DNA from 4 places in the Acidovorax sp. GW823-FHT01C06 genome. Region 4 is predicted to be linked to each of the others. Evidence: predicted binding sites of a transcription regulator. Region 4 holds the regulator's gene; each other region holds the start of a gene.
What was found. Region 4 encodes sigma-54, which starts transcription at its own class of promoters, with help from an activator protein. Its sites were predicted from a motif close to TGGCANGNAANCTGCTTT; they were not measured.
Positions count from the first base shown of each region.

Region 1 (7,717 bases), on a different contig from region 4:
CCGTCCAACCTTATGTAACACCCAACGTCATCATTTCCATTGACGATTCAGGGAGCATGGACTTTCGGGTAGACCAAGAAAATGAAACCAACGCCAGCAACTTAGTAACCCCTAATGCCGATGGGACTTGGCCTAGCAACAGCCGCCGCATGAACGTGCTGAAATACGCGCTCAAGTCGATTTTTGACCCCACCCATCCCAAATACGATAGCTCCTTACTACCTGACAAGAAGATACGTCTGGCATGGCAGTCCATGAACGCTAACAACAACACCCCGGGCACACTGCCCGGCACCCCGACAGTCACCCCGACACTCACCACTAATGCTATGCAGGTATTGGCCGGAACTCACCGGACCAACTTCCTTAACTTCGTCAATAATCTGGATCCGAGCAGTTCAACGCCTTCGCATAAAATGTTCAAGCAGGCTGACGAATATATGCGCGCCAAGCTGGACAAGAATGGGCCCTGGGCCTCCGTACCTGGCACCACAGCAACGCCCTATCTAGGATGCAGGCGCAACTATCACATCTTCATGACCGATGGCCGCTGGAACGGCACCGTCTCTGGTGGCTCGCAGGACGATAACACCACGAACATCAGTCTACCCAATACTACCGTGTATGGCAGCACCGTCGCCGCCAGTCGGCCCAAGAATGACTTGTATGCGGACACCTACAGCAACTACTTGGCCGACTGGGCTTTTGCAAGTTGGTCCAAGAAACTGCAGACGGCAGTGGATGCGAATGGCGTTACTGGATTGAAAGGAACCCCGCAGCCCACGGCCGAATACAACAAGGCTCCCGCGACGGAAGATTTTGGCAAAGACACTACAGGTAAAAGTGCCATTCTGGATCGCTTTTGGAATCCGCGCTACAACCCAGCCAATTGGCCGCATATGGTTACCTATACCATCGGACTGAGCAAAATGGCCTATACATGGCCTGGCTTAAAAGATCTTGATACACCCCATCCGCCTGGCCGTTGCAATACCACCAACAAGATCCGTGCTCCTGGCCAAACATGTGATGCCAGCAACATTGCCACCTTTGATACCGCATTGATGGTCCCTTTTAGCTATGACAAGGGTGCAAATGGTAGCCTGCCCGATTTTATTACTGGTAATATTAAATGGCCCGACCTGAGCGTCGGCAATAACAATACTGCCAAAGAATCGGTTCGATCACTCGATTTGTGGCATGCAGCCCTCAACGGCCGTGGTCGCTTCTACGCCGTGGAAAAAGGGGAAGACTTGGCAAAAGCCTTCCGGGACATTTTCCAGCAAATCAATACACAGGTTGATCCCGACCTCACTTCTACCGCCACCAGCGGCTCCAACGTTTCGCGTACCGATGTTGGAAAATTCACCGGTAATTACGAACCCAAGAATGCATGGAAGGGCTTCGTGACCGCAGAAACGGTGAAAAAAGATGGCACCACTGTGCCGACTACAAGTTGGGACGGGAAAAATACAGCCGATAAGCTGGACGATGCTACTTTTACGGTCAGCAGTCGCGTCATTCTGAGCTGGAGTGATCAGTGGGTCAGCACCAAAGACAAGGGCGGGGTGCCCTTCAAATGGGCCAGCGATCAAAGCAACCTCAGTACTGCACAAAAGAACCTGCTGGGCAAGGACCCAGGCGATGCCACCGTAACCGTCGCCACCAACGCCCAGAATCGGCTCAATTTCATTCGTGGGGATCGCGTTCTGGAAGGCTCCGAGACCAATGGCTACACCGTAGCCAAGCCCTTCCGCGAACGCAAAAGCCGCCAAGGGGACATTATCAACTCCGTGGTGTGGTACGCAGGGGCGCCTGCAAGCAATTACCCCTTGAAGGGTTATAGCGCTTTTACGCGCTCCAACAAATCCCGGACGCCCATGCTCTATGTGGGTGGTAACGATGGCCTGCTGCACGGCTTTTCAGCCACAGACGGCACAGAGAAAATTGCCTACGCCCCACGTGGCGTGCTTGCCAACCTTCCTCTGCTGAGCGACCCCACTTACAATAATAAGCACAGATTTTTTGTGGATGGTTCACCCATGACTGGCGACGTAGATCAAGGGCAACCAGACCCGGCCGATCCCGCCATCTATGTGCCCGATTGGCGAACTTTTCTGGTAGGCACGATGGGTGCCGGAGGCAAAGGTTACTTCGTGTTGGATGTAACCAATCCTGCCACCGCAGATACGCCGGCCGGCCTCCCAGGCTTCTCGGAAGGAAATGCCCAAAAGCTGGTGGTGCTTGACCGCACTAGAGGCACCGAAACCGCCCCCAACTGTGCGGCGATGACTGGCGCTCAAAAGACCGCGTGCGATAAAGCCGTGGATGAGGATAAGGACATCGGCAATATCACGGCCCGACCTGTGCTGGATGAGAACAACCCTATGCGCACCACCCAGATCACGCGCATGAACAATGACCGCTGGGCCGTAGTCATGGGCAACGGTTACAACAGCGCCAACCAGCGCCCCGTCCTATTGATCCAGTACCTGGATGGCAACAAGGAATTGAAACGTATTGCTGCCGCGACTGCCGATACTGTAGGCACTGGCGAAGCCGCCGACAACGGCTTGGCAACTCCTCGCTTGGTTGACCTCAATGGCGACAGCCGCCCAGACGTGGTGTACGCAGGTGACAATCGAGGCAATCTCTGGAAGTTCGACCTGACGAATGTCGATGACGCCAGCTGGGGCGTTGCTTTGGGTGGACAACCGCTCTTTACGACCACCGGTCCTGCCACACTGGGTAGTACACGCGCCCGTGTCGATGCCACTGGCGCCATCAGACAGCCAATCACAGCCACTCCCACGGTGCGTGCCAATGATCGCACGATGACCATCGGAACGGGCGTCAGCGCCAAGACCGTATCGGTAGGGGGCATGATGGTGGCGTTTGGTACTGGCCGCAATGTCACCAAGGCAGACGAGAACGATTCAAATGTGCAATCCTTGTACTCGGTGCTGGACAACACCCGCTATCGCATCGTCGACACCGCGAAGGGCAAACGTCTTCAGGTGCACCCAGGTGCAGGTACCTGCCCCAGTGGCAGCGACTGCATTCCTGCTCCGGTGCCTTTGGGCGTGGGAGTAGTCAACGCCAAGCTGGCTGCCCAGAAAATTACAGCTGTGGATGCCAACTACGCCACGGTGGACATCACGGATGAATTGAAAAAGGACACCTGGGTCAATTTCAATGGCTGGTACATGGATTTGCCAGCCGTCGGCGAGCGATTGCTGAAACCCATGGAGTTCTATGACGGCAGCAATATATTGGCTGTGTACTCTCAAGTACCAGCAAAGGGATCTGATATAGACCCCAACGTGGAAAGCTGCGAATCCAATACGGTGGACGAAGAACGCCAGTACCTCACTCTTGTCAACATCATGGACGGGAAGCGGCCCACGGTGCAGATCCTCGACTCTGACAAGAACGGCACGTTTTACACCCCTCCTGGAGGTGGTAGTCCAGTATGTACTACATGTGGCGATGACAAATCTGTGTCGCGCGCATCAGTGACAAAGGGCTCACATACGCTGATCAAAAAAGAAGCCGGAGACAAGTGCGAGAATCGCGATATTGATGCCAAGGGCAATGGTTTCAACATGCAGTGCATGCCGGAGCAATCGCTGCGCCCAAGTTGGCGCCAACTGAAGTGAGAAACTCATCATGAACCGACCTCTGCGGAAAGGGCAGCATGGCTTCACCCTTATCGAACTTATGATTGTGGTCGCCATCGTTGGCATCCTCTCGGCCATTGCCTATCCAAGCTATGCCGAGTACATTCGGCGCGGGCATAGAGCAGACGCTCGCGCCGGACTGCTGCAGGCACAACAATGGCTCGAGCGAGCTGCCACAGCCACTGGCGTGTATCCCACTGCGCTTCCTGCTGCACTCACTTGGGCTGGAGATGCGACCAAGCGCTACACCATTGGTTTTCAGGCAGGCAACACCAATGCGGCCTTCACCTTGGTGGCCACCCGCAAGGCCGGCCCCCAGGCCACAGACCGTTGCGGCGACTTCACGCTGACCAACACAGGCACGCGCAACGCGCTCAACCTGGGCTCGGGCACAACTGCTGCGGATTGCTGGAACAAGTAATCCTCTACGCTACCATCTGCGGCGCAATGAACACCACAGCGCCCTTACCAATGGACCAAGCGCTTGGGCTAGCCGCCCAGGCGCTTTTTCTTTCCAGCCCCAATCCCCGCGTTGGTTGCGTCATCACCGCTCCCGACGGTGAGGTGCTGGGCCGAGGATTCACTCAGCGTGCTGGTGGCCCCCATGCAGAAATCATGGCGCTGCGCGATGCCGCAGCAGCTGGCCGCGACGTGCGCGGTGCCACCGCCTATGTCACCCTGGAGCCATGCTCTCACCATGGCCGCACCGGTCCATGCTGCAATGCATTGATCGAAGCCGGGATTGCAAAAGTGGTGGCATCCATCACCGACCCCAACCCTCTGGTCGCAGGCCACGGATTCGAGCGATTGCGGGCGTCGGGTATCGAGGTTGTCGTGGGCCCAGGGGCAGAAGAATCACGCGAACTCAACATCGGTTTTTTCAGCCGCATGGTTCGGGGCACGCCATGGGTGCGGCTCAAGACGGCAGCGTCCCTGGACGGCACCACGGCGCTTCACAACGGCGCCAGCCAGTGGATCACCTCGCGCACGGCGCGCGCGGATGGGCATGCCTGGCGGGCAAGGGCCTGTGCCATTCTGACCGGCATTGGCACCGTGCTGGACGACAACCCCCGCCTGGACGTCCGGGAAGTACCTACACCCCGCCAGCCCCATGTGGTCTTGGTGGATAGTCAATTGCAGCTGCCCCCGCATGCCAACCTGCTGATGGGCGGACGTGATTGCCTTGTCTACACAGCCAACACAAGCAAGGAAAAGAAAGCCGCCTTGGAAGCTCGCGGTGCCACGGTGATCCATCTGCCCAATGCCAGCGGCAAAGTGGATCTGGCAGCGATGCTGAAAGACCTTGGCCAGCGGGGAATCAATGAGCTGCATGTGGAAGCAGGCCACAAGCTCAATGGATCCCTCGTCCGAGAAGGCCTCATCGATGAACTGCTTGTGTACTTGGCCCCTCGCCTGCTGGGCCCCGGGCTGGGCATGGCGAACCTGGACCCGCTCCATGCGCTGGCGGACGGGCTTGCGCTGCAGTTCACATCCGCAGAGATGATCGGACCGGACCTTCGCGTCCTGGCACGGGTCCAGGGTCGGGATAGTTTTTAATCCAGCCCTCGCGATCGCCTTCGGCCGCACCGCCCCAAGGCAGTGCAAAAGCCACGCACCAACCTCTGGCGCGCTTCTTGCTTCAATTTGGTGCAAATCTGGTGCACCCACTCAAACCGCACCAGAACGGATCAATTTACTGCAAGAGGATGTTATGGAAGCACTCAAACAGGGCACGGATGCCCTGTTCATTCTTCTGGGGGCCATCATGGTGCTGGCCATGCACGCCGGTTTTGCCTTCCTGGAGCTGGGCACGGTCCGCAAGAAGAACCAGGTGAATGCGCTGGTGAAGATCCTGGTGGATTTTTCTGTGTCCACGGTCGTGTACTTTGCCGTGGGGTACAGCGTGGCCTACGGCACGCACTTTTTCGTGGGGGCCGAGTCGCTGGTGCAGCAAAGCGGCTATGCACTGGTGAAGTTCTTCTTCCTGCTCACCTTTGCAGCGGCCATTCCGGCCATCGTGTCGGGGGGGATCGCGGAACGCGCCAAGTTCTGGCCGCAGCTCATGGCCACGGCGGTCATCGTCGGCTTTGTGTATCCATTCTTCGAGGGCATTGCCTGGAACCAGCATTTTGGCGTGCAGGCCTGGATCAAAGGGTTCGCCGGCGAGGAGTTCCATGATTTCGCAGGCTCCATCGTGGTGCACGCGATGGGCGGCTGGATCGCCCTGCCTGCCGTGATCCTGCTGGGCTCCCGCGCCAACCGGTATCGCAAGGATGGCGCCATCTCCGCGCACCCGCCTTCCAACATTCCGTTTCTGGCGCTGGGCGCATGGGTGCTCGTCGTGGGCTGGTTCGGCTTCAATGTGATGAGCGCGCAGACCGTGGACAAACTTTCCGGCCTGGTGGCGGTGAACTCCCTGATGGCCATGGTCGGCGGCACGCTGGCCGCCCTGGTGCTGGGCAAGAATGACCCCGGCTTCGTCCACAACGGCCCGCTGGCGGGGCTGGTGGCGGTGTGCGCGGGCTCCGACCTGATGCACCCGCTGGGTGCGCTCGTGGTGGGTGCGGTGGCTGGCGCCATTTTTGTGCTGATGTTCACGCTCACGCAGAACCGGTGGAAGATCGACGACGTGCTGGGTGTCTGGCCGCTGCACGGCCTGTGCGGCACCTGGGGCGGGCTGGCGGCGGGCATTTTTGGCAGCAAGGCGCTGGGCGGGCTCGGCGGCGTGAGCTTTTCCGCCCAGCTTGTCGGCACCGCCCTGGGCGTGGCCTGGGCACTGGCGGGCGGCTTCGTGGTGTATGGCATTCTCAAAAGCACGGTCGGCCTGCGGCTCTCGCAGGAAGAGGAGTTCGACGGTGCGGACCTGTCGATCCACAAGATCAGCGCCACACCCGATCGCGAAGTGAGCTGGTAGCCGCCGCGGCGCCAGGGCACCGCACCGCGATGCGCCCGCGTCCACCCGGTCGCCACCGTGGCTGCGTTGGCGCCGCGTCTGACAAGCGCGAGCGGCGCCGCACGGTCACAATCGCGCCATGCCTGCACTGCCCCCTGCTCCCGCCGCTCCAGCGTCGTTCCTGGGCACCACCGCCCGCTATAGCTGGCTGGCCGTCCTGGCCATGTGCATTGCAAGCGCCATCACCGGCTGCGCCGGCCTGCCCAAGGATGTGGACCGGCCGGTGTCGAGCGCATTGGCGTCGCCTGCGGACACGGCCCTGGGCCAATTGGTGGAAACGCGCCGCGCGTCGGTGGGCGGCCGCCATCCTTCCGGGTTCCTGCTGCTCAGCGGGCCCCAGGCGGCCTACAGCAGCCGCCTCGCCCTGGTCGACGCCGCACAGAAGACGCTGGACCTGCAGTACTACGCCATCCACGCTGACGCCAGTACCGAGCGCCTGCTGCTGGGCGTGATCGCGGCGGCCCAGCGCGGCGTGCGTGTGCGTGTGCTGCTGGACGACTTCCACAGCACGGGGCGTGATGCGCAGGTCATGCGGCTGGCCTTCGTGCCCAACATCGAGATGCGCATGTTCAACCCGCTCACGGGTGCGCGCGGCTCGCCCCTGGGGCGCATGCTGGGCGCGCTGGGGGACTTCTCCCGCGTGCAGCAGCGCATGCACAACAAGCTCTTCATCGCCGACAACGCCATGGGCGTGACGGGTGGCCGCAACCTGGGCGACGCGTACTTCGGCAACGCCGATTCCGGCAACTTCGTGGATCTGGACGTGCTGGCGGCCGGGCCCGTGGTGCAGGACCTCTCCCGCAGTTTCGACAGCTACTGGAACAACGAGCGCGCCTATCCCGTGCAGTCGCTCGTCACGCAGCAGGAGCTTGACACCCTGCGCGAGCGCACGCGCACTTCCGACGCGGCGCGGCGGGACCGGATCGCCGGCCAGGGCGGCACCCTGGCGCCCGACAGCCAGCCGGTGCAAGACGGCAGCCAGACCACCACCGCGCAACGCGCCCGCATCTGGGACTACCAGCCCATGGACCTGGCGCAAGCGCAGTTCACCTGGGCCCCCGCGGCGGTGCTGGTGGACAAGCCC
Region 1 is NZ_JBXAKN010000002.1:242,944-250,660, forward strand. It holds gene AC1RCS_RS06670 (pilus assembly protein) at 1-3,659, shown strand, start outside; gene AC1RCS_RS06675 (type IV pilin protein) at 3,670-4,101, shown strand; gene ribD (bifunctional diaminohydroxyphosphoribosylaminopyrimidine deaminase/5-amino-6-(5-phosphoribosylamino)uracil reductase RibD) at 4,152-5,237, shown strand; gene AC1RCS_RS06685 (ammonium transporter) at 5,392-6,594, shown strand; gene AC1RCS_RS06690 (phospholipase D family protein) at 6,713-7,717, shown strand, end outside.
Region 1: the regulator sigma-54 is predicted to act here: its motif matches at 5,304-5,321, upstream of AC1RCS_RS06685 (ammonium transporter).

Region 2 (7,717 bases), on a different contig from region 4:
GGCTTACTTACCGGGTGATGGCTTTCGATGTCTTGGCCGACCATGCCAGCAAGGAGGAGCGGCAGGCTATTTTTCGCCGCCACCGCAGCAGACTGCTGGGCATTGGCATCCTGACGGGCTACCTAGGCGCTGCGCCGAGCATCGTATGGGCCTCGGGGGTGGTGTTTGCAGCGGCCTTTTTCATCCTGGTGCCGTTGGCGATCTGGATCTACACCCTCGTTTTCGCATTTTCATCGCTGTGGTTCGCGCACTACTGCCTGGCCGCGTTGGCACGCCTGCGGCAAGAGGCTGCGGGGCCGGTGGCCGCTGAGGCGCCCCCGATCCTTGCGCCGGCGAAGGAGCTGGTGCGCGGACCGGACGCCAGTGCCGAGCCGCCTCCTGCTGCTGTAGCCCCGGCGGCACTCGCAGCGTCTCCGACGCCATCTCCCACCCACGGAACCCCTTCCCCATGACTCCCTCTTTCGGCCTGATCATCGTGGGCGATGAAATCCTGTCGGGCAAGCGCGCGGACAAGCACATGCCCAAAGTCATCGAACTTCTCTCGGCTCGCGGCCTGTCGCTGTCGTATGCGGACTACGTCGGGGACAGCCCGGACCGCATCACCGCGACACTGCGGCGGGCCTTTGCCTCGGGCGATGTGGTCTTCTCCTGCGGAGGCATCGGTGCGACGCCCGATGACCACACCCGCCAATGCGCGGCAAGCGCCCTGGGCCGTGAGCTGGCTCTGCATGCCGAGGCCGAGGCGTTGATCCGCGAACGCATGCAGGACGTGGCGCGGGAGCAAGGTGTGCCATACGAAGCCGAGCGGCCGGACAATGTGCACCGGCTCAACATGGGCGTCTTTCCCGCAGGCGCCCGCATCATCCCCAATCCCTACAACAAGATTCCCGGCTTCAGCTGCGAGGGCGCTGGCGGCGGTGCCGTCCATTTCGTGCCCGGATTCCCGGTCATGGCCTGGCCCATGATCGAATGGGTGCTCGACCACCACTATGCAGACCTGTTCAACCGTGCTCCCCAGGTCGAGCAGTCGGTGGTGGTCTATGGCGCCATGGAGGCAGCATTGACACCTCTCATGGAGCGCATAGAAAAATCGCACCCCGAGATCCGGGTGTTCAGCTTACCCAGCGTGGATCATCCACAATACGGGCGGCACATCGAACTGGGCGTCAAAGGTCCTGCTCCCTTGGTCCCGGCCGCCTGGCAGGATCTCAAGACGGGATTGCACAGTTTTGGTGCAGAGTGTGGCCCTGAATTGGTGCGCAATTTGTGATGCTTGGTGTTGATCGTTGTTGCGCACCTTATTGGTGCAATCTCGCAAATGTCCTATCGGCCTGCAGTCCGTAGTGCTCCTTCATAGTGCGGCGGCTGCACCCAGCTGGCACGCAAACTGCTTTTATTTCCACAAATTCTTTTTTCAACAAGCGCTTTACCCAGGAGAACCTGATGGCCAAGACCGTTGCAGACGTGATGAAGATGGTGAAGGAGAACGAAGTCAAGTTCGTTGACTTCCGTTTTACCGATACCCGGGGCAAGGAACAGCACGTGACCGTGCCGGTGTCCCACTTCGATGAAGACAAGTTCACGTCCGGCCACGCATTCGACGGTTCGTCCGTGGCTGGCTGGAAGGGCATTGAAGCCTCGGACATGCAGCTCATGCCCGACCCCAGCACCGCCAACATCGACCCCTTCTTCGAAGAAACCACGCTGTTCCTGCAGTGCGACGTGATCGAACCCGGTGATGGCAAGGCCTACGACCGCGACCCACGCTCCATCGCCAAGCGCGCTGAAGCCTACCTGAAGGCCTCCGGCCTGGGCGACACGGCCTTCTTCGGCCCCGAGCCAGAATTCTTCATCTTCGACGGCGTGCGCTGGTCCAACGAACCCGGCAAGGTCATGTTCGAGATCGAAGAGTACGAAGCCCCCTGGAACTCGGGCGCCAAGCTCGAAGGTGGCAACCGCGGCCACCGTCCCACCGTCAAGGGCGGCTACTTCCCCGTGCCTCCTGTCGACAGCACGCAGGACATGCGCGCCGAAATGTCCTTGATCCTCGAATCCCTGGGCATCCCGGTCGAAGTGTTCCACCACGAAGTGGCGGGCGCTGGCCAGAACGAAATCGGCACGCGTTTCAGCACGCTGGTCGAGCGCGCTGACTGGACCCAGGTCCTGAAGTACGTGGTCTGGAACGTGGCCAACGCCTACGGCAAGACGGCTACCTTCATGCCCAAGCCCTACGCTGGCGACAACGGCTCCGGCATGCACGTGCACCAGTCCATCTGGAAGGACGGCAAGAACCTGTTCGCGGGCGACGGCTACGCCGGCCTGTCGGACTTCGCGCTGTACTACATCGGCGGCATCATCAAGCACGCACGCGCCCTGAACGCCATCACCAACCCCGGCACGAACTCGTACAAGCGCCTGGTGCCCGGCTTCGAAGCCCCTGTGAAGCTGGCCTACTCGGCCCGCAACCGCTCGGCCTCGATCCGCATTCCTTACGTCGCCAACCCCAAGGGCCGCCGCATCGAAGCGCGCTTCCCCGATCCATCGGCCAACCCTTACCTGGCCTTCTCGGCCCTGATGATGGCCGGCCTGGACGGCGTGGAAAACAAGATCCATCCGGGCGAAGCCGCCACGAAGGACCTGTACCATCTGCCACCCGAAGAAGACAAGCTGGTGCCCACCGTCTGCCACAGCCTGGACCAGGCCCTGGAGTATCTGGACAAGGACCGTGGTTTCCTTACCAAGGGCGGCGTCTTTACCGACTCCATGCTCGACGCGTACATCGAGCTCAAGATGGGCGAAGTCACGCGTTTCCGCATGGCGCCTCACCCTGTCGAGTACGACATGTACTACTCGCTGTAATCGCCTCCCTGCAGGCTGTTGCTCACCAAAAAGGCGGCCAAGGCCGCCTTTTTTCATGGGGCCGGAGAGGCTGGTGAAACCAATCCCGGGGCCGTTGCATCCATGTACAAAGCCCTGCGAGGGCCTGCTGGTGTTGGATTGGCGATGCATGGTGATTGGTGGATACTCCCCTGACCCCTGCATGGCAGTGCGAGGAAACCGAATGAAGAAAACGCTCATCACCCTGTTACTCATCGCCGCGACGGCACCGGCCGCGTGGGCGCAAGACCGCATCTACCGCTGTGGCAACGAATACACCAACAACGCCGCCCAGGCCAAGGAGCGGGGATGCAAGCTGGTGGAAGGCGGCAATGTCACCGTCGTGCAGGGCACCCGGCCGGCGTCGGCGGCCCCGGCGCCCTCGGGCGGCGGCACGCCTGCGGCAACGGCGGCACCTTCGAATGCACCCCGGGCCAACAGCAACGACCAGAAAGCGCGCGATGCCGATGCGCGGGCCATTCTCGAATCCGAACTGCGCAAGGCCGAGGCCCGCCATGCCGAGCTGGTGAAGGAATACAACGGCGGCGCGCCAGAGCGCAATGCCCTCGATTTGCGCAACCCCCAGCGCTACATGGAACGCACGGCGGAGCTCAAGGCCAACGTGGCCCGCAGCGAAAGCGACATTGCCGGCATCAAGCGCGAGATCGCACGCCTGCCGCCCGCCAACTAAGTCACCTTCCTTTTTTCTTGCATGGCACGCGTGTGAGCTCTTCGCCCTTTCCCGACACCCCAGCCACCGACACAGGGCGATTCCATTCGCTGGACCTGATGTCCACCCTGGTGGCCGTGCTGCGCGCCGATGGCGCCGTGCAATTTGCCAATGCGGCACTGGAAAACACGCTCGGCCTGTCGCGCCGCACCCTGGAAGGCGTGGACTTCTCCACCTTTTTCACCGATCCCGCGTTGCTGCAGACCGCGCTGGCAGGTGCCCGGGGCAAGGACTTTGCCGCCTTGCGGTATGAGGCGAGCCTCAAGCGCCTGCACCAGGACCCGGTGCCCGTGCATGTGAACGTTGCCGACGCCGAGCAGGTGGGCGAGATCCTCGTCGAGCTGTGGCCGCTGGAGCAGCAGGCGCGGCAGGACCGCGAGGAGCGCCTGCTCGACCAGGCACAGGCCAACAAGGAGCTCATCCGCAACCTGGCCCACGAGATCAAGAACCCCCTGGGCGGCATCCGTGGTGCCGCCCAGCTGCTGGAGATGGAGCTCGAGAGCCGCGAGCTCACCGAGTACACCCAGGTCATCATCCACGAGGCCGACCGCCTGCAAAGCCTGGTGGACCGGCTGCTTGCGCCACACCGCCACCCGCACCTGGTGGGCGACGTGAACATCCACGAAGTGTGCGAGCGCGTGCGCTCGCTGGTGCTGGTGGAGTACCCGCAGGGGTTGCGCGTGCAGCGCGACTACGACACCTCGATCCCAGAATTCCGCGGCGACCGCGCCCAGCTCATCCAGGCGCTGTTGAACATTGTGCAGAACGCGGCCCAGGCGCTGACCGACCGCATCGCGGCCGGCGACGCGGTCATCACCCTGCGCACCCGTGTGGCCCGACAAGTAACGTTTGGTCGCCAGCGCTACCGGCTGGCACTGGAATTGCATGTCATCGACAACGGACCGGGCGTGCCCGACACGATCAAGGAGCGTATTTTTTACCCTCTGGTGTCGGGTCGGGATGGCGGGTCAGGGCTGGGGCTCACGTTGGCGCAAACCTTCGTGCAGCGCCATCATGGGTTGATCGAATGCGACAGCGTGCCGGGTCGCACCGACTTCCGCATCCTGATTCCCTTGCCTTGAAAGCGCACGATGGTCCCTGACACGCAACCACAGGGAAGGTAAGAAAAACATATGAAGCCGATCTGGATAGTAGATGACGACCCCTCGATCCGCTTCGTCCTGGAAAAGGCGCTGGCGCGCGAAAACCTGCCCACGCGCAGCTTCACGCACCCGCGCGAGGTGCTCGATGCGCTGGCCGACATCACCGCTGGCGACCCCGCGCGCCAAGGGCCCCAGGTCCTGGTGAGCGACATCCGCATGCCCGGCGGCTCGGGCCTGCAGTTGCTGGAAAAGGTGCGCGAACTGCAGCCTGGGCTGCCCGTCATCATCATGACGGCGTACTCCGACCTGGACAGTGCCGTATCCGCCTTCCAGCGCGGCGCCTTCGAGTACCTGCCCAAGCCCTTCGACCTGCCCAAGGCGGTGGAGCTGATCCGCCGGGCGGTGGAGGAAAGCCAGCGCGAAGAGGTGACGGAAGAGCGCCAGGCCGAGACGCCCGAGATGCTCGGGCAGGCGCCCGCGATGCAGGACGTGTTCCGCGCCATCGGCCGCCTCTCCCAGAGCCAGGTCACCGTGCTCATCACGGGCGAATCGGGCTCGGGCAAGGAACTGGTGGCGCGCGCGCTGCACAAGCATTCGCCGGTCGCCGATGGGCCCTTTGTCGCCATCAATACCGCTGCCATCCCCAAGGATCTGCTCGAGTCCGAGCTCTTCGGCCACGAGCGCGGCGCCTTCACGGGCGCGCAGACGCAGCGGCGCGGCCGCTTCGAGCAGGCCGAGGGCGGCACCCTGTTCCTCGATGAAATCGGCGACATGCCCTTCGACCTGCAGACGCGCCTGTTGCGCGTGCTGTCGGACGGCCAGTTCTACCGCGTCGGTGGCCATGCGGCCGTGAAGGCCCACGTGCGCGTGATTGCCGCGACCCACCAGGACCTGGAAAAGCGCGTGAAGGAAGGAGGCTTCCGCGAGGACCTTTTCCACCGCCTCAACGTCATCCGCCTTCGCCTTCCTGCGCTGCGCGAGCGGCATGAGGATGTGCCCGTGCTCACGCGCCACTTCCTGCAGCAAAGCGCGCGGCAACTGGGGGTGGAGCCCAAGCGCATTGCAGATTCGGCCCTCGCGCGGCTCGAGCAGTTTGCCTTTCCGGGCAATGTGCGGCAGCTGGAGAACATCTGCCACTGGCTCACTGTGATGGCACCTGCCCAGGTCATTTCCCTGCAGGACCTGCCGCCCGAAGTGCTGGAAGCCCCCGTCCATCAACCCGTGCCGCGTGCAGGCGCCACCACCGAGCCTGCCGCGCAGCAGCTGCAGCCTTCCGCCGGTGCGCCTCCTCTCCCGCATGCGGGCCCCGTGGCCGCTGTGCCGGCTGAGCGCGTTGGTGGACTGCACCCGCCCGTGGCCCCGGCCATTGCGCCAGTCAGCGTGGCCCCCGGGGCGGCCGCCTGGCCGGTGGTTCCGGAGGTGTCCGCGGCGCCGGTTGCGGCCCCTGTCGGCCACGGCTGGGAACAGGCGCTGGAGACCGAAGCGCAGAAACTGCTCGCGGGTGGCCAGCCCGAGGTGTGGGATGCCCTGACGCGGCGATTCGAGTCACGGCTCATCCGCACCGCGCTCACCGCCACGCATGGCCGCCGCATGGAGGCCGCCCAGCGCCTGGGCATTGGCCGCAACACCATCACGCGCAAGATCCAGGAGCTGGGCCTGGATGCGCCAGATGAAGGGTGAAATTGGCCTGTAGCGCTTTATTTTCAAGCGCTGTATGCTATTAAAAATATAGCGTATTGGTGTGGCTGCGCCTCTTGCAGAAAGGCGCCGGACGGTTCGCATCGCCCCAGCCTGTGGCGAGGGCGCGGCGTGCTGGTCGGTGTCCTACACGCAAGCACTCCATGGACCGACCCGGGGCGGCGGGGGTGAATCCAACAATGAACTCACTGTTAACCAACCGGAGAGCTTCTATGTCGGATTTCAACGATGCCAACCGTGACCCCTTGACCAACGAGCCGGGCGCCCATCCCGTCGGCACCGGCGTGGGGGCCGCGATGGGTGGGGCGGCCGCTGGGGCGGCTGCGGGTGCCTTTGGCGGCCCCGTGGGGGCAGCCATTGGCGGTGTGGCGGGCGCCGTGGCCGGCGGCCTGGCTGGCAAGGCTGCCGCCGAGGCGGTCAACCCCACGGATGAAGACGCCTACTGGCGCGAACGCTACCACCGCGAGCCCTACTACGTGGGTGGCCGCACGTACGACCAATACCGCCCTGCCTACGAACTGGGCTGGTCTTCCGTAGACCGCTACGAAGGCGACTTTGAGGCCGTCGAACCCCGCCTGGCGGACGACTGGCGTGCCCGCCATTCGGACGGCCTGGCCTGGACGGATGCCCGTCCTGCCGCCCGCGCCGCGTGGGACCGCGTATCCAGCGCCCGCATCAACAACGAGCTTCCGCTGGACGTGGCGGACAACGAAGACACGGTGGACGTTCTCAACGATCTGCTGGAATCGGCGCGCGACGGGGAGTATGGTTTCACCGCCTGTGCCGAGCGCGCCAATTCGGCGCAACTCAAGGGGGTGTTCCAGCGCCATGCGCGGGAATGCGCCGCCGCCGCCACCGAGCTGGAAAGCGAAGTCCGCCGCCTGGGTGGCGAGCCGGCCTCGGGCGGTACCGTGGCCGGGGCCTTGCACCGGGGCTGGGTGTCGGTCAAGTCGGCGCTGTCCATCAACGATGACAAGGCGGTGCTGCAAGAGTGCGAGCGCGGCGAGGACGCTGCCGTGGCGCGCTACCGCAAGGCCTTGAAGTCGGCACTGCCCGCCGATGTACGGGCCCTGGTGGAACGCCAGTCCCAAGGGGCGCAGCGCAACCATGATGAAGTGCGTGGCCTGCGCGATTCGTACTCCAACACCTGATCGGATCCTATCGGACGGCTGCACCCCCGGGCTCCGGCCCGTGGCGCATGCAAGGGCCGCCGGCGGGGCCCATGGCGCGTCTTTTGCCCGTGCATGAACCAGCAAAGGCTGCAAGGAGAAATCCTTGCAGCCTTTGTGTTGTGGCCTGCCCGGCGTGC
Region 2 is NZ_JBXAKN010000018.1:4,654-12,370, forward strand. It holds gene AC1RCS_RS24580 (EI24 domain-containing protein) at 1-452, shown strand, start outside; gene AC1RCS_RS24585 (competence/damage-inducible protein A) at 449-1,270, shown strand; gene glnA (type I glutamate--ammonia ligase) at 1,444-2,859, shown strand; gene AC1RCS_RS24595 (hypothetical protein) at 3,062-3,568, shown strand; gene glnL (nitrogen regulation protein NR(II)) at 3,667-4,689, shown strand; gene ntrC (nitrogen regulation protein NR(I)) at 4,741-6,390, shown strand; gene AC1RCS_RS24610 (ferritin-like domain-containing protein) at 6,621-7,559, shown strand.
Region 2: the regulator sigma-54 is predicted to act here: its motif matches at 1,377-1,394, upstream of glnA (type I glutamate--ammonia ligase).

Region 3 (7,717 bases), on a different contig from region 4:
CAGGCGCACGCCGGTCAGCATGTAGGGCAGCACGGCGGGGAACAGGATCTTGGTGGCGATCTTCCACTCCGACAGGTTGAGCACGCGGGCCACGTTCATGTAGTCCTGCGGCACACGCTGCACGCCCACGGCGGTGTTGATGATCATGGGCCAGATGGAGCAGATGAAGATCGTCCAGATGGCGGCCGGGTTGGCACCCTTGAACACCAGGAGGCCGATCGGTAGCCAGGCCAATGGAGACACCGGGCGCAGCAGGCTGATGAGCGGGTTGAACATGCGCGACAGGAAGTTGAAGCGCCCGATCACGAAGCCCGCTGGAATGCCCACCAGCGCCGCCATGCCAAAGCCCACGGCCACGCGTTCGAGCGACATCAGCACGTTCCAGCCCACGCCCTGGTCGTTGGGACCGTTGCGGTAGAACGGGTTGCTGAAGATTTCCAGCGCCTGCTTCCAGGTTTCCACCGGGCCGGGAATGCTGTTGCCCGTGGTGGCTGACACCACGGCCCACAGACCCACCAGCAAGCCCAGGCCACACAGCGGCGGCAGCACCGCCATCCAGAAGCCGCGCGACAGCGCCGCCCAGTCGCGACCGGCGGGGGCTGCAGATGCCGTGGGCGCAGGGCTTGCCGCCATTGCCGTTTTTGACTGTTTTTGGCTTCTGGCGCTTGCGGGCGAAGCGCTGCTAGCTACATTATTCATAGCGTTCTGTGCAACCACGGGGGCTGCATCCAGCGGGGAGTGAAAGACGGCACTGACCATGGTGTTCTCCTGTGCAGGGTGGACGGGGCAGGGCGCTTACGCCTTGATCTTGAAGCTGTCGGCGTACTTGGCGGGGTCCTTGCCGTCCCACACCACGCCGTCCATGAACTTGCTCGTACGCATTTCGCTCTTGGGCAGCGGCGTCTTGGAAGCGGCGGCCGCCTGCTTGTAGACGTCGATGCGGTTCACGGCCTTGGCCACGTTCAGGTAGTCGGGGTGGTCCTTGACCAGGCCCCAGCGCTTGTGCTGCGTGAGGAACCACATGCCGTCCGTGAGGTAGGGGAAGTTCACCGTGCCCTCGTTGAAGAACTTCATGTGGTTGGGGTCGTCCCAGGTCTTGCCCATGCCGTCCTGGTAGCGGCCCAGGATGCGCTGGTTGATGGCATCGACGCCCGTGTTCACGTAGGCCTTGCCGGCAATGGTCTCGGCCATCTTGTTCTTGTTGGCCAGGCCTTCGTCGATCCACTTGCTGGCCTCCAGGATGGCGGCCGTCACGGCACGGGCCGTGTTGGGGTACTTCTGCACGAATTCGGACGTGGTGCCCAGCACCTTCTCGGGGTGGTCCTTCCAGATGTCCTGCGTGGTCGTGGCCGTCACGCCGATGCCGTCCATGATGGCGCGGTGGTTCCAGGGCTCGCCCACGCAGAAACCGTCCATGTTGCCCACGCGCATGTTGGCCACCATCTGCGGCGGGGGCACGGTGATGACCTTGGCATCCTTCATCGGGTTGATGCCGTTGGCCGCCAGCCAGTAGTACAGCCACATGGCGTGCGTGCCGGTGGGGAAGGTCTGCGCGAAGGTGTACTCGCGCTTCTCGCTGGCCATCAGCTTGGCCAGGCCCGCGCCATTGACGGCGCCCTTGTCGGCGAGCTTCTTGGACAGCGTGATGGCCTGCCCGTTGTGGTTCAGGTTCATCAGCACGGCCATGTCCTTCTTGGGCCCGGCCAGGCCCAGGTGCACGCCGTAGACCAGGCCGTACAGCACGTGGGCGAAGTCGAGTTCGCCGTTGACCAGCTTGTCGCGCACACCGGCCCAGGAGGCTTCCTTGGTGGGGATGATGGTCACGCCGTACTTCTTGTCGATGCCGAGCACCGAGGCCATCACCACGCTGGCGCAGTCGGTCAGCGGGATGAAGCCGATCTTGACTTCCTTCTTCTCCGGCGCGTCCGAGCCCTGGGCGTGCACCAGCGCACGCAGCGCGGGGCTGACGCCGACGGCGCCCACGGTGGCGGCCTGCAGCACGGTGCGGCGGTTGAGGCTGGTTTTGAGCAGATCGGTCATGGGGCACTTCCTCATAGCGTTGAAAACAAAAAAGGCGTCCTCCCGAGCAGCCTGCATACATGCAGCACCGGTCGGTGAGGGACGCCTCTGTCCATGGCGATACCCGATGAAGGGCTCGCCCAGCACCGGCCCGCCTTTGGGCCCGTGCTGTGTGGGGGTGAGACCGCCATTGGTCTCGCAGGGGTTAAAGCAAGTGGCGTGCCAGGCCTTGCCGCACGGGCTCCGCATCAGTTCGGCGCATGATTTGCTATTGAACTGATAGCTTCTTGCGCAAATGGATCAAGCGCCGGGGGCCTTTTTGACCTGCAAACGCGCGGAGGTGGTGCGCGCGGTGAATGCCGCACTGCCTTTGTGCGGCGCACCATCCGGGAGAAGCCGGTGGACCTGGGCGTGGCCCAGGCCGGGGATGCCGGGTAAGGACCGCTGCGCAGCGAGGGGATCGTCCCCTTTCCCGAGCCGGGCAGAGGAGGGGCCAGGGGCCGCGGCTCCAAGACTGCCTGTGCAGTCTGGACGGTCTCCGAGAGCGGGCGGCCTCTGGCGGCTGCACCGATGCGCGCAGCGCCTCAGGAGGATGTCACCTGCTTACCCGAGCAGGTCCATCACGTCGAGCATGCGCTGGGCCACATCCACGAGCTTGAGGCCCTTGTCCATGGCGGTCTTGCGCAGTTTCTCGTACGCGGCCTGCTCGGTCAGGCCCTGGCGCTGCATGAGCAGGCCCTTGGCGCGGTCGATGGTCTTGCGGTCCTTGAGCTCGGTCTTGGCATCGGCGAGCTCGGCGCGCAGCGCCTGCTCGTGCTGGAAGCGCGCCATCGCCACGTCCAGGATGGGGCGGATGCGCTGGGGCGCGAGGCCGGCCACGATGTAGGCCGACACGCCCGCGGCCACCGCGTCCTTGACGTGCGAGGTGTCCTCGTCGTTGGTGAACATCACGATGGGGCGGCGTTCGTCGCGCGTGGCCACCACCACGTGTTCCAGCGCGTCGCGGGCCTCGCTCTCGGCGTCCACGATGATCAGGTCGGGCTGCAGCTGGGCGATCCGCTCGCTCAGGAACACATCCGCGGGCAGCGTGGCGATCAGGTTGAAATTGTTCTCCAGCAGCCCGATGCGCAGCGCCCGCGAACGCTCCGCCTGCAGCACGGCGTGTTCGTCGTCGGGGTCGGCAATGGCCAGGTCCGGGGCCACCACCACGATGCGCAGAGACTCGTTCATACCCTGGAGCATAAGCAATTTTTACGCCACAAATTGGTGCGCCGAAGCGGTGCGCCCCGGGCAGGTGCCGGGTTCCGGCAAGGGCCTTGCCTTGCAGGGTCTGAAACTTGCTAATAGTTTGCCGATTGGCAGGGCATACCCGATAGCGCCTTTCCTCCGTCGTCGCATATACATCTGGTCACATTGACATATTGATGAGGATTCCGCATGAACAAGCATATTGACCGGCGCCGTTTCGCCGCCGGGCTGGCCTTGACCACCGCCGCGTCCATGGCGCTGCTGCTCCTGTCCGGGTGCGGCAAGGTGCCCGACACCATCAAGATCGGCGTGGCGCAGCCCTTGAGCGGCCCCCTGGGCGCCCTCGGGCAGGACTTGCTCAATGGCGTGAACCTGGCCGTGGCCGAACTGAACAAGGGCGGCTACACCGTGGACGGCAAGCGGGTGACGCTGGAGGTGGTGGCGGTGGACGACAAGGCCGACGCGGCCACCGGCAAGACGGTGGCCCAGCAGCTGGTGGATGCCGGCGTGGTGGCCGTCATCGGGCACCTGAATTCGGGCGTGAGCATCGAGACCGCGCCCATCTACGCGGCCAAGGACATCGCGCAGATCGCCATCTCCACCAACCCCAAGTTCACGCAGCTGGGTTTCTCCACCACCTTCCGCATGGTGGGCAACGACACGCTGCAGGCGCGCGCCATCGGCTCGTTTGCCGCCACCCAGCTGGGCGCCGCGCGCTATGCCGCGCTGGATGATGGCACGCCCTACGGCAAGGGCCTGGCCGACGGGGCCGCCGCGCAGCTCAAGGCCGAGAAGAAAGAGGTGGTGGTGCGCAAGTCGTTCGACGACAAGACCACGGCATTCGACGAACTGGCCGGCGAACTCAAGGCCGCGAAGGTGGAGGTGATCGTCTCCACCCTCAATGACTTCCAGGCGCTGGCGTTGCTGGAAGCCCTGCGCAAGGTGGGGCACACCAAGGTGAGCCTGCTGGGCGGCGACACCATCAAGACCACCGACATGACCAAGGGGGCCGGCATCGTCGAGGGCGTCTATGCCACCTCGCCCGTGCTGGAAGCCAAGGAGTTTTCCACGGGCAAGCCCTTCCTGGAAAAGTACATCGATGCCTACAAGAAGCCGCCCGCGTACGGCGGGCACTACAGCTACGACAGCATGTACGTGCTCTCGGCGGCCATCCAGAAGGCCAAGTCCGCGGACCCCAAGGACATCACCAAGGCCATGCACGGCATCAACGGCTACGCGCCCGTGATCGGCACGATGACCTGGGATGACAAGGGCGAGCAGCGCTACGGCGCGGTGGGCGTGTACGAACTGCGCAGCGGCAGCTGGGAGCTGCGCATGCGCTCGGACCGCTGGTAGGCGCGGCCTGCGACCCTGGGGATGCACGACCCCTGCCGGCCACCGCCGGCAGGGGTTTTTGCATCAGGCCCCTCGCGAGCCCGGGTTTTACACTCGGGGCATGAGTCTGTTGATCCTCGGAATTGAATCCTCGTGCGACGAGACCGGCGTGGCGCTGGTGCGCTCCACGGGCGATGCCGTTCCCACCCTGCTGTCCCACGCCCTGCACAGCCAGATCGAGATGCACCAGGCCTATGGTGGCGTGGTGCCCGAGCTGGCCAGCCGCGACCACATCCGCCGCGTGCTGCCGCTGGCCACGCAAGTGTTGACCGAGTCCGGCCAGACGCTGGCGGACGTGGACGTGGTCGCTTACACGCGCGGCCCGGGCCTGGCGGGTGCCCTGCTGGTGGGGGCCGGCGTGGCCTGCGCGCTGGGCGCGGCGCTGGACAAGCCGGTGCTGGGCGTGCACCACCTGGAGGGGCACCTGCTCTCGCCCTTCCTGAGCGCGGACCCGCCCGAGTTCCCCTTCGTGGCCCTGCTGGTCTCCGGCGGCCACACCCAGCTCATGCGGGTGGACGGCGTGGGTCGCTACGAGATCCTGGGCGAGACCATCGACGACGCGGCGGGCGAGGCCTTCGACAAGTCGGCCAAGCTCATGGGCCTGGGCTACCCGGGAGGGCCGGCGCTGTCACGCCTTGCCGAGCAGGGCGATCCGGCGGCCTTCAAGCTGCCGCGCCCGCTGCTGCACAGCGGCAATCTCGACTTCTCCTTTGCCGGGCTCAAGACCGCCGTGCTGACCCAGGCCAAAAAACTGGGCGACGGGCTCGAAGCGCGCAAGGCCGACCTGGCGGCCAGCACCGAGGCCGCCATCGTCGAGGTGCTGGTGAAAAAGACGCTGGCGGCGCTCAAGCAGACCGGCCTCAAGCGCGTGGTGGTGGCCGGTGGTGTGGGCGCCAACCGGCATCTGCGGGCGCAGCTCAATGCCGCCTGCGCGGCGGCCAGGGTGCGGGTGCACTACCCCGAATTGCACCTGTGCACCGACAACGGGGCCATGATCGCCATGGCGGCGGCAATGCGGCTGCAGGCGGGGCAGCAGGAGGCGAACACCGACTATGCGTTTGATGTGAAGCCGCGGTGGCCGCTGGATTCCATCGTGCCAGTCGGCTGAAATGGGCTGGTCATTCCAGCCCCGTCGACAAACCTATCCTGCAGAACCGCGCTGTTGCCTGCGCAGTCCCATCCAACCCAGGATGGCAGCCAGTGCAGCCAGTGCCCACGGGTTGTTGACCGGGATGCTGGTGGGGTCAGAGCCCAGTGCCGGAGCCAGCGGATCGCGGATACGCCCTGCGGCAATGTCTGAATCACCTATGCCGTTGTCAGTGATGCTGTACGTCACTGTGCGGCGGTCCGGGCTGAGCACTGCCTCGGTCCATAAGAACCAGGTGGAGGTCTGTGCTCCTGCCGTAGCCGGTCCGAACTTCCAGAACTGCACGCCTTCAGGCAACGGAGTCGGGTACGTGATGGAGATGGTGACGCTGCCGGTGCAGCCGGTGGCGAGGAACTCGAACGCGCCATGAGGCAAGGTGCGGTTGGCGGGGGCCGTAGAAGGCACCGTGAATGCAGAGCTGGAATCCAGCGTACAGCTTGCGCCTCCGCCAGCGAGGGTGACTGAGCCGGCGCCTGACATGCCAGGTACCGCGCCGGTCACCGTCGAAAGTGTTGGTGTGACCACATTGCTGATGCCTGCGGCGGAAGGCCCCTTGTTGTTGGTAGCCACGACGCGGAAGCTGTACGCCGATCCGTTGGTGAGGCCAGAGACCGTGCAGCCGAGCGCACCCGAGGTCGTACACGTTTTGCTGCCGTCTTGCACCGCTGTGACCGTGTAGCCGGAGATGGCGCTGCCGCCATCGTGGGATGGTACTTGCCAGTTCACGGTCGCTTGCCCGTTGCCAGCCGTGACGCTGACGTTCTGGGGCGCGCCAGGCACATTGGCCTCGACCTGGATGGAGTAGGACTGCGAACCCGAACAGCCGCTGGCGTCCGCGACTGTCACTGTGAAGTTGAAGGTTCCAGTGGCCGTTGGCGTGCCGGAGATGGTGCCACTACCACCCAGCGTCAACCCGGGGGGCAAAGCACCAGCAGTCACCGCATAGCTTGGCGCTCCCAGTGCACCCGTCTGTGAAAGGGGGGTGCTATAGGCCTGACCCCAGACTGCCGGGGCCAGCGCGCCCCCCGGTGTCATCGTGAATGCCGGGCACACATAGGGTGTGTACACCGTGTTGTCGATACCAATGTAGTCGGAATTCGTTCCGAGAGCACCGGCCGAGGTGACGAAATAGCGAAACGCCATGCGTCCAGAGGTGGGGGCTGGAAGTCCCGAGATAGTGATGGTGTATTGCGTCCACGTCTGGGGATAGCCGCCGGCCACCAGCGTTGGATTGACGCTGAGCAGCAGCGCCGTGAAGTCCCCCACGGCGGTGGCGCCTGATCCCACATTTGTGCTTGCGCCATTGGTGCTCAGCCGGACTTCCAGCCGATCGGGATAGTCGGTCCCCGTGGGTTTTCTTGTGAAGAAGGTCAGCACATCCCCATTGCGCAGCGTCCGGTTTGGCATCGCGAGCCAGTTGCTGATGGTGCCGGTGCTGCCGGTGTTGTTGTAGTTGGCGCCAATGTATGCATTGGCTGCGCCGCTATACGCGTTGAAGGGGCCGGGGGTTGGCGTCGCTGTGGTTGCTGTCCCCTGGAACCAGCTGGTTGAGCCGGCCGGGGTGCTGTTGTTCTGCATGAACCATCCATTGCCCGTGAGCAACGTGATGTTGTCAAAATCTTCTGTGAATGCCTGGGCCCAGGCCTGGCTGGAAAAACCAACCACAAAGAGAATCATTGTGGCAATACGAAAACAAATCCTGCTCATGTCTGGTTGTCCGCTGTAGTGATTGACAACGCTGATGCGTGTCCGCTCCCGTGGGAGGCACATTTGCGGCGGTTCGTTTGTCGCGCCATTCATGCTGGACAGCACATTGCGCGAATCTAGTGCGCTGTCACCGCTCAAGCCACATGTTCACGAAATCGGATTTTCACACTCGGTACCGCACTGCAAGTCCTCGATACCGCT
Region 3 is NZ_JBXAKN010000010.1:193,250-200,966, reverse strand. It holds gene ntrB (nitrate ABC transporter permease) at 1-759, opposite strand, end outside; gene AC1RCS_RS19935 (CmpA/NrtA family ABC transporter substrate-binding protein) at 796-2,040, opposite strand; gene AC1RCS_RS19930 (ANTAR domain-containing response regulator) at 2,623-3,249, opposite strand; gene AC1RCS_RS19925 (branched-chain amino acid ABC transporter substrate-binding protein) at 3,457-4,623, shown strand; gene tsaD (tRNA (adenosine(37)-N6)-threonylcarbamoyltransferase complex transferase subunit TsaD) at 4,724-5,770, shown strand; gene AC1RCS_RS19915 (IPTL-CTERM sorting domain-containing protein) at 5,804-7,516, opposite strand.
Region 3: the regulator sigma-54 is predicted to act here: its motif matches at 2,227-2,244, upstream of AC1RCS_RS19935 (CmpA/NrtA family ABC transporter substrate-binding protein).

Region 4 (7,717 bases):
TCATCTTGGTCTGCTGCTTTTCCTGCTTGTTGGCAGACAGGCATTCCTTCATGAAGGCCTTGCGCTCGTCGCCCTTCTTTTCCTTGGCGTCGGCATTGCAGGTGGCCATCTTGCTCTGCTGCGCGGTGGGCGCCTTGGCCGGCGCGGAGGCCGCGGCAGCAGGCGCGTCGGCGGCATGGGCCGTGGCCAGGGAGAGGGTCAGGCCGATGGCCGTCATCAGGGAAAGCAGTTTCTTCATGTAATGCTCCTGCGGGTAGGGGGATGAACGGCCCGGTGGACACCGGGCCATTCAGCATAACGCCACAGCGGCGGGATGGGATGACGGGGCGCCCCCGTAGAATCCCCGCATGCTCTCCGTCAAACAGGAATTGCTCGCGGCGCTCGCCGGCGAGCTGGAAAAATTGTCGCCCGGCACTGCCGGGCGCGCTGCGTTCGAATCCCCCAAGGTGGCCGCCCACGGCGACTTCGCCTGCACGGCGGCCATGCAGCTGGCCAAGCCGCTCAAGCTCAACCCGCGCGCGCTGGGCGAGCAGCTCAAGGCCGCGCTCGAGGCCACGCCCGCGTTTGCCCGCTGGGTCGATGCCATCGAGATCGCCGGCCCCGGGTTTCTCAACATCCGCCTCAAGCCCGCCGCCAAGCAGGAAGTGGTGCGCGAGGTCCTGGGGGCCGGAGACCGCTTTGGCTACCAGGCCGACAACGGCCAGCGCGTGCTGGTCGAGTTCGTCTCGGCCAACCCCACCGGCCCGCTGCACGTGGGCCACGGCCGCCAGGCGGCGCTGGGCGACGCGATCTGCAACCTCTTTGCCACCCAGGGCTGGAAGGTGCACCGCGAGTTCTATTACAACGACGCGGGCGTGCAGATCCAGACGCTGACCACCAGCACGCAGCTGCGCGCCAAGGGCTTCAAGCCCGGCGACGAGTGTTGGCCCACCGACCCCGAGAACCCGGCGTCCAAGGCGTTCTACAACGGCGACTACATCCAGGACATCGCCAACGACTTCCTCGCGAAGAAGACCGTCAAGGCCGACGACCGCGCGTTCACCGCCAGCGGCGACGTGGACGATGTGGAGTCCATCCGCCAGTTCGCCGTGGCCTACCTGCGCAACGAGCAGGACAAGGACCTGCAGGCCTTCAATCTGAAGTTCGACGAGTACTACCTCGAGTCGAGCCTGTACACCAGCGGCCGCGTCGAGGCCACCGTGGGCAAGCTCGTGGCCAACGGCAAGACCTACGAGCAGGACGGCGCGCTGTGGCTCAAGAGCACGGACTACGGCGATGACAAGGACCGTGTCATGCGCAAGAAGGACGGCACGTACACCTACTTCGTGCCCGACGTGGCCTACCACATCGCCAAGTGGGAGCGCGGCTTCACCAAGGTCGTCAACATCCAGGGCACGGACCACCACGGCACCATCGCCCGCGTGCGCGCCGGGCTGCAGGCGGCCGGCGTGGGCATCCCGCAGGGCTACCCCGACTACGTGCTGCACACCATGGTGCGCGTGGTCAAGGGCGGCGAAGAGGTCAAGATCAGCAAGCGCGCGGGCAGCTACGTCACGCTGCGCGACCTGATCGAATGGACCAGCAAGGACGCGGTGCGCTTCTTCCTCTTGAGCCGCAAGCCCGACACCGAGTACACCTTCGACGTGGACCTGGCCGTGGCGCAGAACAACGACAACCCGGTGTACTACGTGCAGTACGCCCACGCGCGCATCCAGTCGGTGCTGCGCGGCTGGGCCGAGCAGGGCGGCGGCGATGTGGCCTCGCTCCAGGGCGCGGACCTGTCGGCGCTCGAAGGCCCGCAGGCCCAGGCGCTGATGCTGCAGCTGGCCAAGTACCCCGAGATGCTCACCGCCGCCGCCGACGGCGAGGCGCCGCACGACGTGACCTTCTACCTGCGCGACCTGGCCGCCAGCTACCACAGCTACTACGACGCCGAGCGCATCCTGGTGGACGATGAAACCGTCAAGCGGGCCCGGCTGGCCCTCGTCGCCGCCACCGCGCAGGTATTGCACAATGGCCTGGCCGTGCTGGGCGTGTCGGCTCCGGCCAGAATGTAAGCAGTCACTATGAAGAAACAACAGACGGGTGGGACCATCATCGGCTTCATCGTCGGGGTCATCGTGGGCCTGGGGGCCGCACTGGCGGTGGCCGTGTACGTGACCAAGGTGCCGGTGCCCTTCCTCAACAAGGGCAACGGGCGGGGCGTGGACATGGATGCCGCCGAATCCCAGAAGAACAAGAACTGGGACCCGAACTCTCCGCTGTACGGCAAGAACCCCGCGCGTCCCCCCGCGCCGGCGGTGGCGGCGGCTTCCGCGCCCGCCTCCGCGGCGGCGCCCGAGGTGCGGGCGGCCGCCTCCGCGCCCAAGCCGGTTGCCAGCAAGCCCGAGGCGGCCAAGGCCGAAAGCAAGCCCGGCGCCGACCCGCTGGGCGATCTGGCCGTCGCCAAGGCCGCCGCCAAGGGCAACCTGGACCCGTTCGACTACTTCGTGCAGGCCGGGGCATTCCGCACCCAGGCCGATGCGGATGCCCAGCGCGCCAAGCTGGCCATGCTGGGCTGGGAGGCCCGGGTGAGCGAGCGCGAGCAAAATGGGCGGGCCGTGTTCCGCGTGCGCGTGGGCCCGTTCACCAAGCGCGATGATGCCGAGCAGCTCAAGGAAAAGCTCGACGGCGCCGGGGTGGAATCGGCCCTGGTGCGGGTGCAGCGCTGAACTGCCGCGCAGCGGGAGCTGAACTTTTTGCGGGGGCATGGCTCACATCCCCCAGACCAGAACCAGGAGAGTCTTTGCCATGAAACGCCGTGAGTTTTCTTTGTCCGCCGCCTCGGCGGTTGCCGCTTCCGCCCTGACGCTGCCAGTGGCCACCCCCGCGCTGGCCCAGGCCCGCCAGTTCAAGGAGGGCAAGGACTTCAAGCGGCTGGACAAGCCCGTGGCGCCCGATGCGCCCGCCGGCAAGGTCGATGTGATCGAATTCTTCTGGTACAGCTGCCCCCACTGCCACGCCTTCGAGCCCACGCTCGACGCATGGGTGAAGAGCGCCCCCAAGGACATGAGCATCCGCCGCATGCCCGTGGCCTTCAATGCCAGCTTCGTGCCGCAGCAAAAGCTCTACTACACGCTCGAAGGCATGGGCAAGCTCGACGCGCTGCACGCCAAGGTGTTCCGCGCCATCCATGTGGAAAAGCAGAAGCTGGCCAAGGACGACGAAATCCTGGCCTGGGTGACCCAGCAGGGGGTCGATGCCGCCAAGTTCAAGGAGGTCTACGGCTCCTTCACCGTGTCCAACCAGGTGCGCCGTGCGTCGCAGCTGCAGGACGCGTATGGCGTGGAAGGCGTGCCTTCCATGGGCGTGGCCGGCAAGTACTACACCGATGGCACCATGGCCGGCAACATGCAGAACGTGCTGCAGGTGGTGGAGCACCTGGCCGCCACGGCGAAAAAGGGGTGACGCCTCCTTGAAGGAAGCGTGGCCCTCGTGAGCCGCCTTCCTGCCCAGGGGAACGCACCCGGCGGCCCGGCAGCGCCGGCTCCACGGGTGCAGGCGTCGGCTTCCAAGCGCCGACGGCCTCGGATGCCCCAAGAAGAAGCCCGCGGATGCGGGCTTTTTTCATGGCGCACGCCGTGGGGTGGCTACAATGACCTGCAAGATTCGTGCCCTATGAACTACCGCATCCTCCCCCACCTCCTGCTTGTCGCCCTGGCCTGCCATCTGGGCGCGGCGCACGCCGAAAAGGCCGACCGCGCCAAGCCCATGAACATCGAGGCCGACGCCTTGCGACACGATGAGCTCAAGCAGACCAGCGTGTTCTCGGGCCGCGTGGTCATGACCAAGGGCTCCATCGTGCTGCGCGGCGCGCGGCTGGACGTGCGCCAGGACGCCGACGGCTACCAGTACGGCGTGGTCACGGCCGAGGCGGGCAAGCGGGCCTTCTTCCGCCAGAAGCGCGATACCGTGGCGGGCGCGCCGGACGAGTTCATCGAAGGCGAGAGCGAAGTCATCGAGTACGACGGCAAGGCCGACAACGTGCGCTTCATCACCCGCGCCGAGCTGCGCCGCTACCGCGGGGCGGTCCTCAGCGACGAGATCACCGGCGCCGTGATCGTCTACAACAACCTCACCGATGTGTTCACCGTGGACGGCAAGCGCACCCCCGCGACCAATGCGGCGGGCGATGCGCCCGCGCCCGGCAGCCGGGTGCGTGCGGTGCTCGCGCCCAAGGACCCGCCCGCCGGTACCGCCGCGCCGGAGGCCGCGCCCCCGGCATCGGCGCCGGTGCTGCGCCCCAGCAACAGCCTTGGCGGCGGCTCCAAGTGAGCGCGCAGCCCGTCAGCCCCGGTCCTGACACCCAGGCGGGCAGCCGCCTGGAGGTGCAGCACCTGGCCAAGTCGTATGGCAGCCGCAAGGTCGTCAAGGATGTGTCGCTGGTCGTGCAAAAGGGGGAGGTCGTGGGCCTGCTGGGGCCCAACGGCGCGGGCAAGACCACCTCGTTCTACATGATCGTGGGCCTGGTGCGCAGCGACGCGGGCGACATCCGCATCGACGGCCATTCGGTGGCCCACATGCCCATCCACCGCCGCTCGCGGCTGGGGCTGTCCTACCTACCGCAGGAAGCCTCCATCTTCCGCAAGCTCACGGTCGAAGAGAACGTGCGCGCGGTGCTGGAGCTGCAGCGCGCGGACGACGACGGCAAGCCGCTGTCGCGCGAGGCCATCGAAGAGCGTCTCACGGCCTTGCTGCAGGAGCTGCGCGTGGACCACCTGCGGGCCTCGCCCGCCATGGCCCTGTCGGGCGGCGAGCGCCGCCGCGTCGAGATCGCCCGCGCGCTGGCCACGCAGCCGCGCTTCATCCTGCTGGACGAGCCCTTTGCGGGCATCGACCCCATCGCCGTGATCGAGATCCAGCGCATCATCGGCTTCCTCAAGGCGCGCGGCATCGGCGTGCTCATCACCGACCACAACGTGCGCGAGACGCTGGGCATCTGCGACCACGCCTTCATCATCAGCGATGGCCAGGTGCTGGCCCAGGGCACGCCGTCCGAGATCGTGGACAACGCCGAAGTGCGCCGGGTGTACCTGGGCGAACATTTCCGCATGTAGACATGGCCTCCACGCTTGTCATTTCGTGTACTGCGCTGCCCCCCGAGGGGGCGTTCGCGCCTTGGGGCGGCCCGGCGGCGCGGTACGGTACCCCCACGCTCCCCGCTGCGCGTGGTTCGCTGCCCCCCGAGGGGGCCTTCGCGCCTTGGGGCGGCCCGGCGGCGCTCAATCAATGAAACCTGGACTCTCGCTGCGCGTCTCGCAGCATCTTGCATTGACCCCCCAGCTTCAGCAGTCCATCCGGCTGCTGCAGTTGTCCACGCTGGAACTCTCGCAGGAAGTCGAGCAGATGCTCGACGAAAACCCGTTCCTCGAACGCAACGCCGACGAGGCGCCGCGCGAGGAGTTTGGCCTGGAAGCCGCCGATACGCCGGCCCAGGCCGACGACTACAGCGCGGATGATGCTATTTTTTCAGGAGCTACCAGCGCAAGCAGTACCAGCGCTGAGGCTCAAAATGATGCTGAAACACCGAGCGCGGGCGCCGACGAGCCCGACTGGAGCGGCGACGGCACGGTGGAGATGGCGCCCAACGACGCCGAGTGGGGCGGCGACGCCCCCGCCCGCAACCGCAACGACGCCGAAGGCGACGAGGCCGACGCCACCGAGCTGGCCCGCACGCACGAATCGCTGACCGCCTTTTTGCACCGACAGGCGCTGGCGCTGCGCCTGTCCGAGATCGACCGCGCCGCGCTGCGCTTCCTGATCGAATCGCTCAACGACGACGGCTACCTGGAGGATCCGCTCGAAGAGCTGGCCATCAGCCTGGCCGGGCCCGACGACCTGGAGCAGATCGAGGAGTTGGTGCACCGCTTCACCGTGGCACAGCGGCTGCTGCAGAGCCTGGAGCCCGTGGGCGTGGGCGCGCGCGGCCTGGCCGAGTGCCTGACGCTGCAGCTCAAGGCGCTGGCCGCCGACGAGGACAGCGACATCGACCCCGACACCGTGCAGACCGCGCTGCGCGTGTGCCAGCAGCCGCTGGAGATGCTGGCGCGGCGCGACGTGCGCCGCCTCACGCAGGCCTGCGGCGACAGCGAGGAGCGCACCCGCGCCGCCATGGCGCTGATCGCCCGGCTGGAGCCGCGCCCGGGGCGCCGCTTCGCCGACGTGGAGCGCAACATCATCATCCCCGACGTGATCGTGCGCAAGGCCGGGCGCGCCAATGGCCGCGACGGGCAGCACAACTTCATCGTGCAGCTCAACCCCGACGTGATGCCGCGCCTGCGCGTGCACGACATCTATGCCGGCGCCCTGCGCGGCCACAAGGGCGGCGAGGGCCACCAGGGCATGCAGCAGCGCCTGCAGGAGGCGCGCTGGTTCATCAAGAACATCCAGCAGCGCTTCGACACCATCCTGCGCGTCTCGCGCGCCATCGTGGAGCGGCAGAAGAACTTCTTCACCCACGGCGAACTCGCCATGCGCCCGCTGGTGCTGCGCGACATCGCCGACGAGCTGGGCCTGCACGAGTCCACCATCAGCCGCGTGACCACGGCCAAGTACATGGCCACGCCCATCGGCACCTACGAGCTCAAGTACTTCTTCGGCTCGGGCCTGGGCACCGAGACCGGCGGCAATGCGTCGAGCACCGCCGTGCGCGCCCTCATCAAGCAATTCGTGGCCGCCGAGAGCCCGACCAAGCCGCTGTCGGACAGCCAGATCGCCGAGATGCTCAAGGAGCAGGGCATCGAGTGCGCGCGCCGCACCGTCGCCAAGTACCGCGAGGCGCTCAAGATCGCGCCGGCGAATCTGCGCAAGGCGCTGTAGGCGCCGTGCGGGCGTGTGCACGGCGCATGCGCCTGGTGGCCCGTTTTTCCGCTCCGTTGCCGTCTTTCCCTCTCACTTCGCCACCCCGTCCATGGCCCGCATCGTCTTCGACCTTCCCGCGCACTTCGGTTTCGTCACCGAAATGCAGATCTACATCAGCCACGTCAACCAGGGCGGGCACCTGGACAACGCGCAGCTGCTGAGCCTCGTGTCCGAGGCCCGGGTGCGGTTTTTCCAGTCACTCGGCTACCCCGAGGCCGACGTGGGCGGGCTGTCCATCGTGGTCGGAGACATCGTGGCGCAGTACAAGTCCGAGGGGTTCCACGGCGAGACCATGCGCGTGGAGATGGCGCCTGCGGACTTCAACCGCTATGGGTTCGACCTGGTCTTTTGCATGACCGAGAAGACCTCGGGCCGCGAGGTGGCGCGCGGCAAGATCGGCATCGTTTTCATCGGCAAGGCCGGCCGCAAGGTGGCGCCGATCCCGGACTCCATTCGCCAGTTGCTGCTGGCCCGTGGCGGCACGCCGGATTCACACGCACTTTCCGAGCGCGTATCCTCACCATCGTCATGAACCAACTCCAACTTTTTCTCCCCTGCGCCGCCGGTGTGGAGGGCTTCCTGGCCGACGAAGTGCACGGCATCACCGGCCTCACGGGGCAGGACCTGCTGGTGGGCCGGGGCGGCGTGCTGCTGCGCGCCTCGTGGCGCGACGCGCTGCTGCTGAACCTGCACAGCCGGCTGGCCCAGCGCGTGCTGGTGCAGCTGGCGCACCGCCCGTACCGCTCCGAGAACGACCTCTACGCCGCCGCCAGCGACGTGGCCTGGGAAATCTGGTTCACCACGCGCCAGACCTTCA
Region 4 is NZ_JBXAKN010000005.1:285,730-293,446, reverse strand. It holds gene AC1RCS_RS13665 (PsiF family protein) at 1-238, opposite strand, end outside; gene argS (arginine--tRNA ligase) at 348-2,057, shown strand; gene AC1RCS_RS13655 (SPOR domain-containing protein) at 2,067-2,711, shown strand; gene AC1RCS_RS13650 (thiol:disulfide interchange protein DsbA/DsbL) at 2,791-3,447, shown strand; gene lptA (lipopolysaccharide transport periplasmic protein LptA) at 3,658-4,314, shown strand; gene lptB (LPS export ABC transporter ATP-binding protein) at 4,311-5,096, shown strand; gene AC1RCS_RS13635 (RNA polymerase factor sigma-54) at 5,269-6,858, shown strand; gene AC1RCS_RS13630 (acyl-CoA thioesterase) at 6,950-7,432, shown strand; gene AC1RCS_RS13625 (THUMP domain-containing class I SAM-dependent RNA methyltransferase) at 7,429-7,717, shown strand, end outside.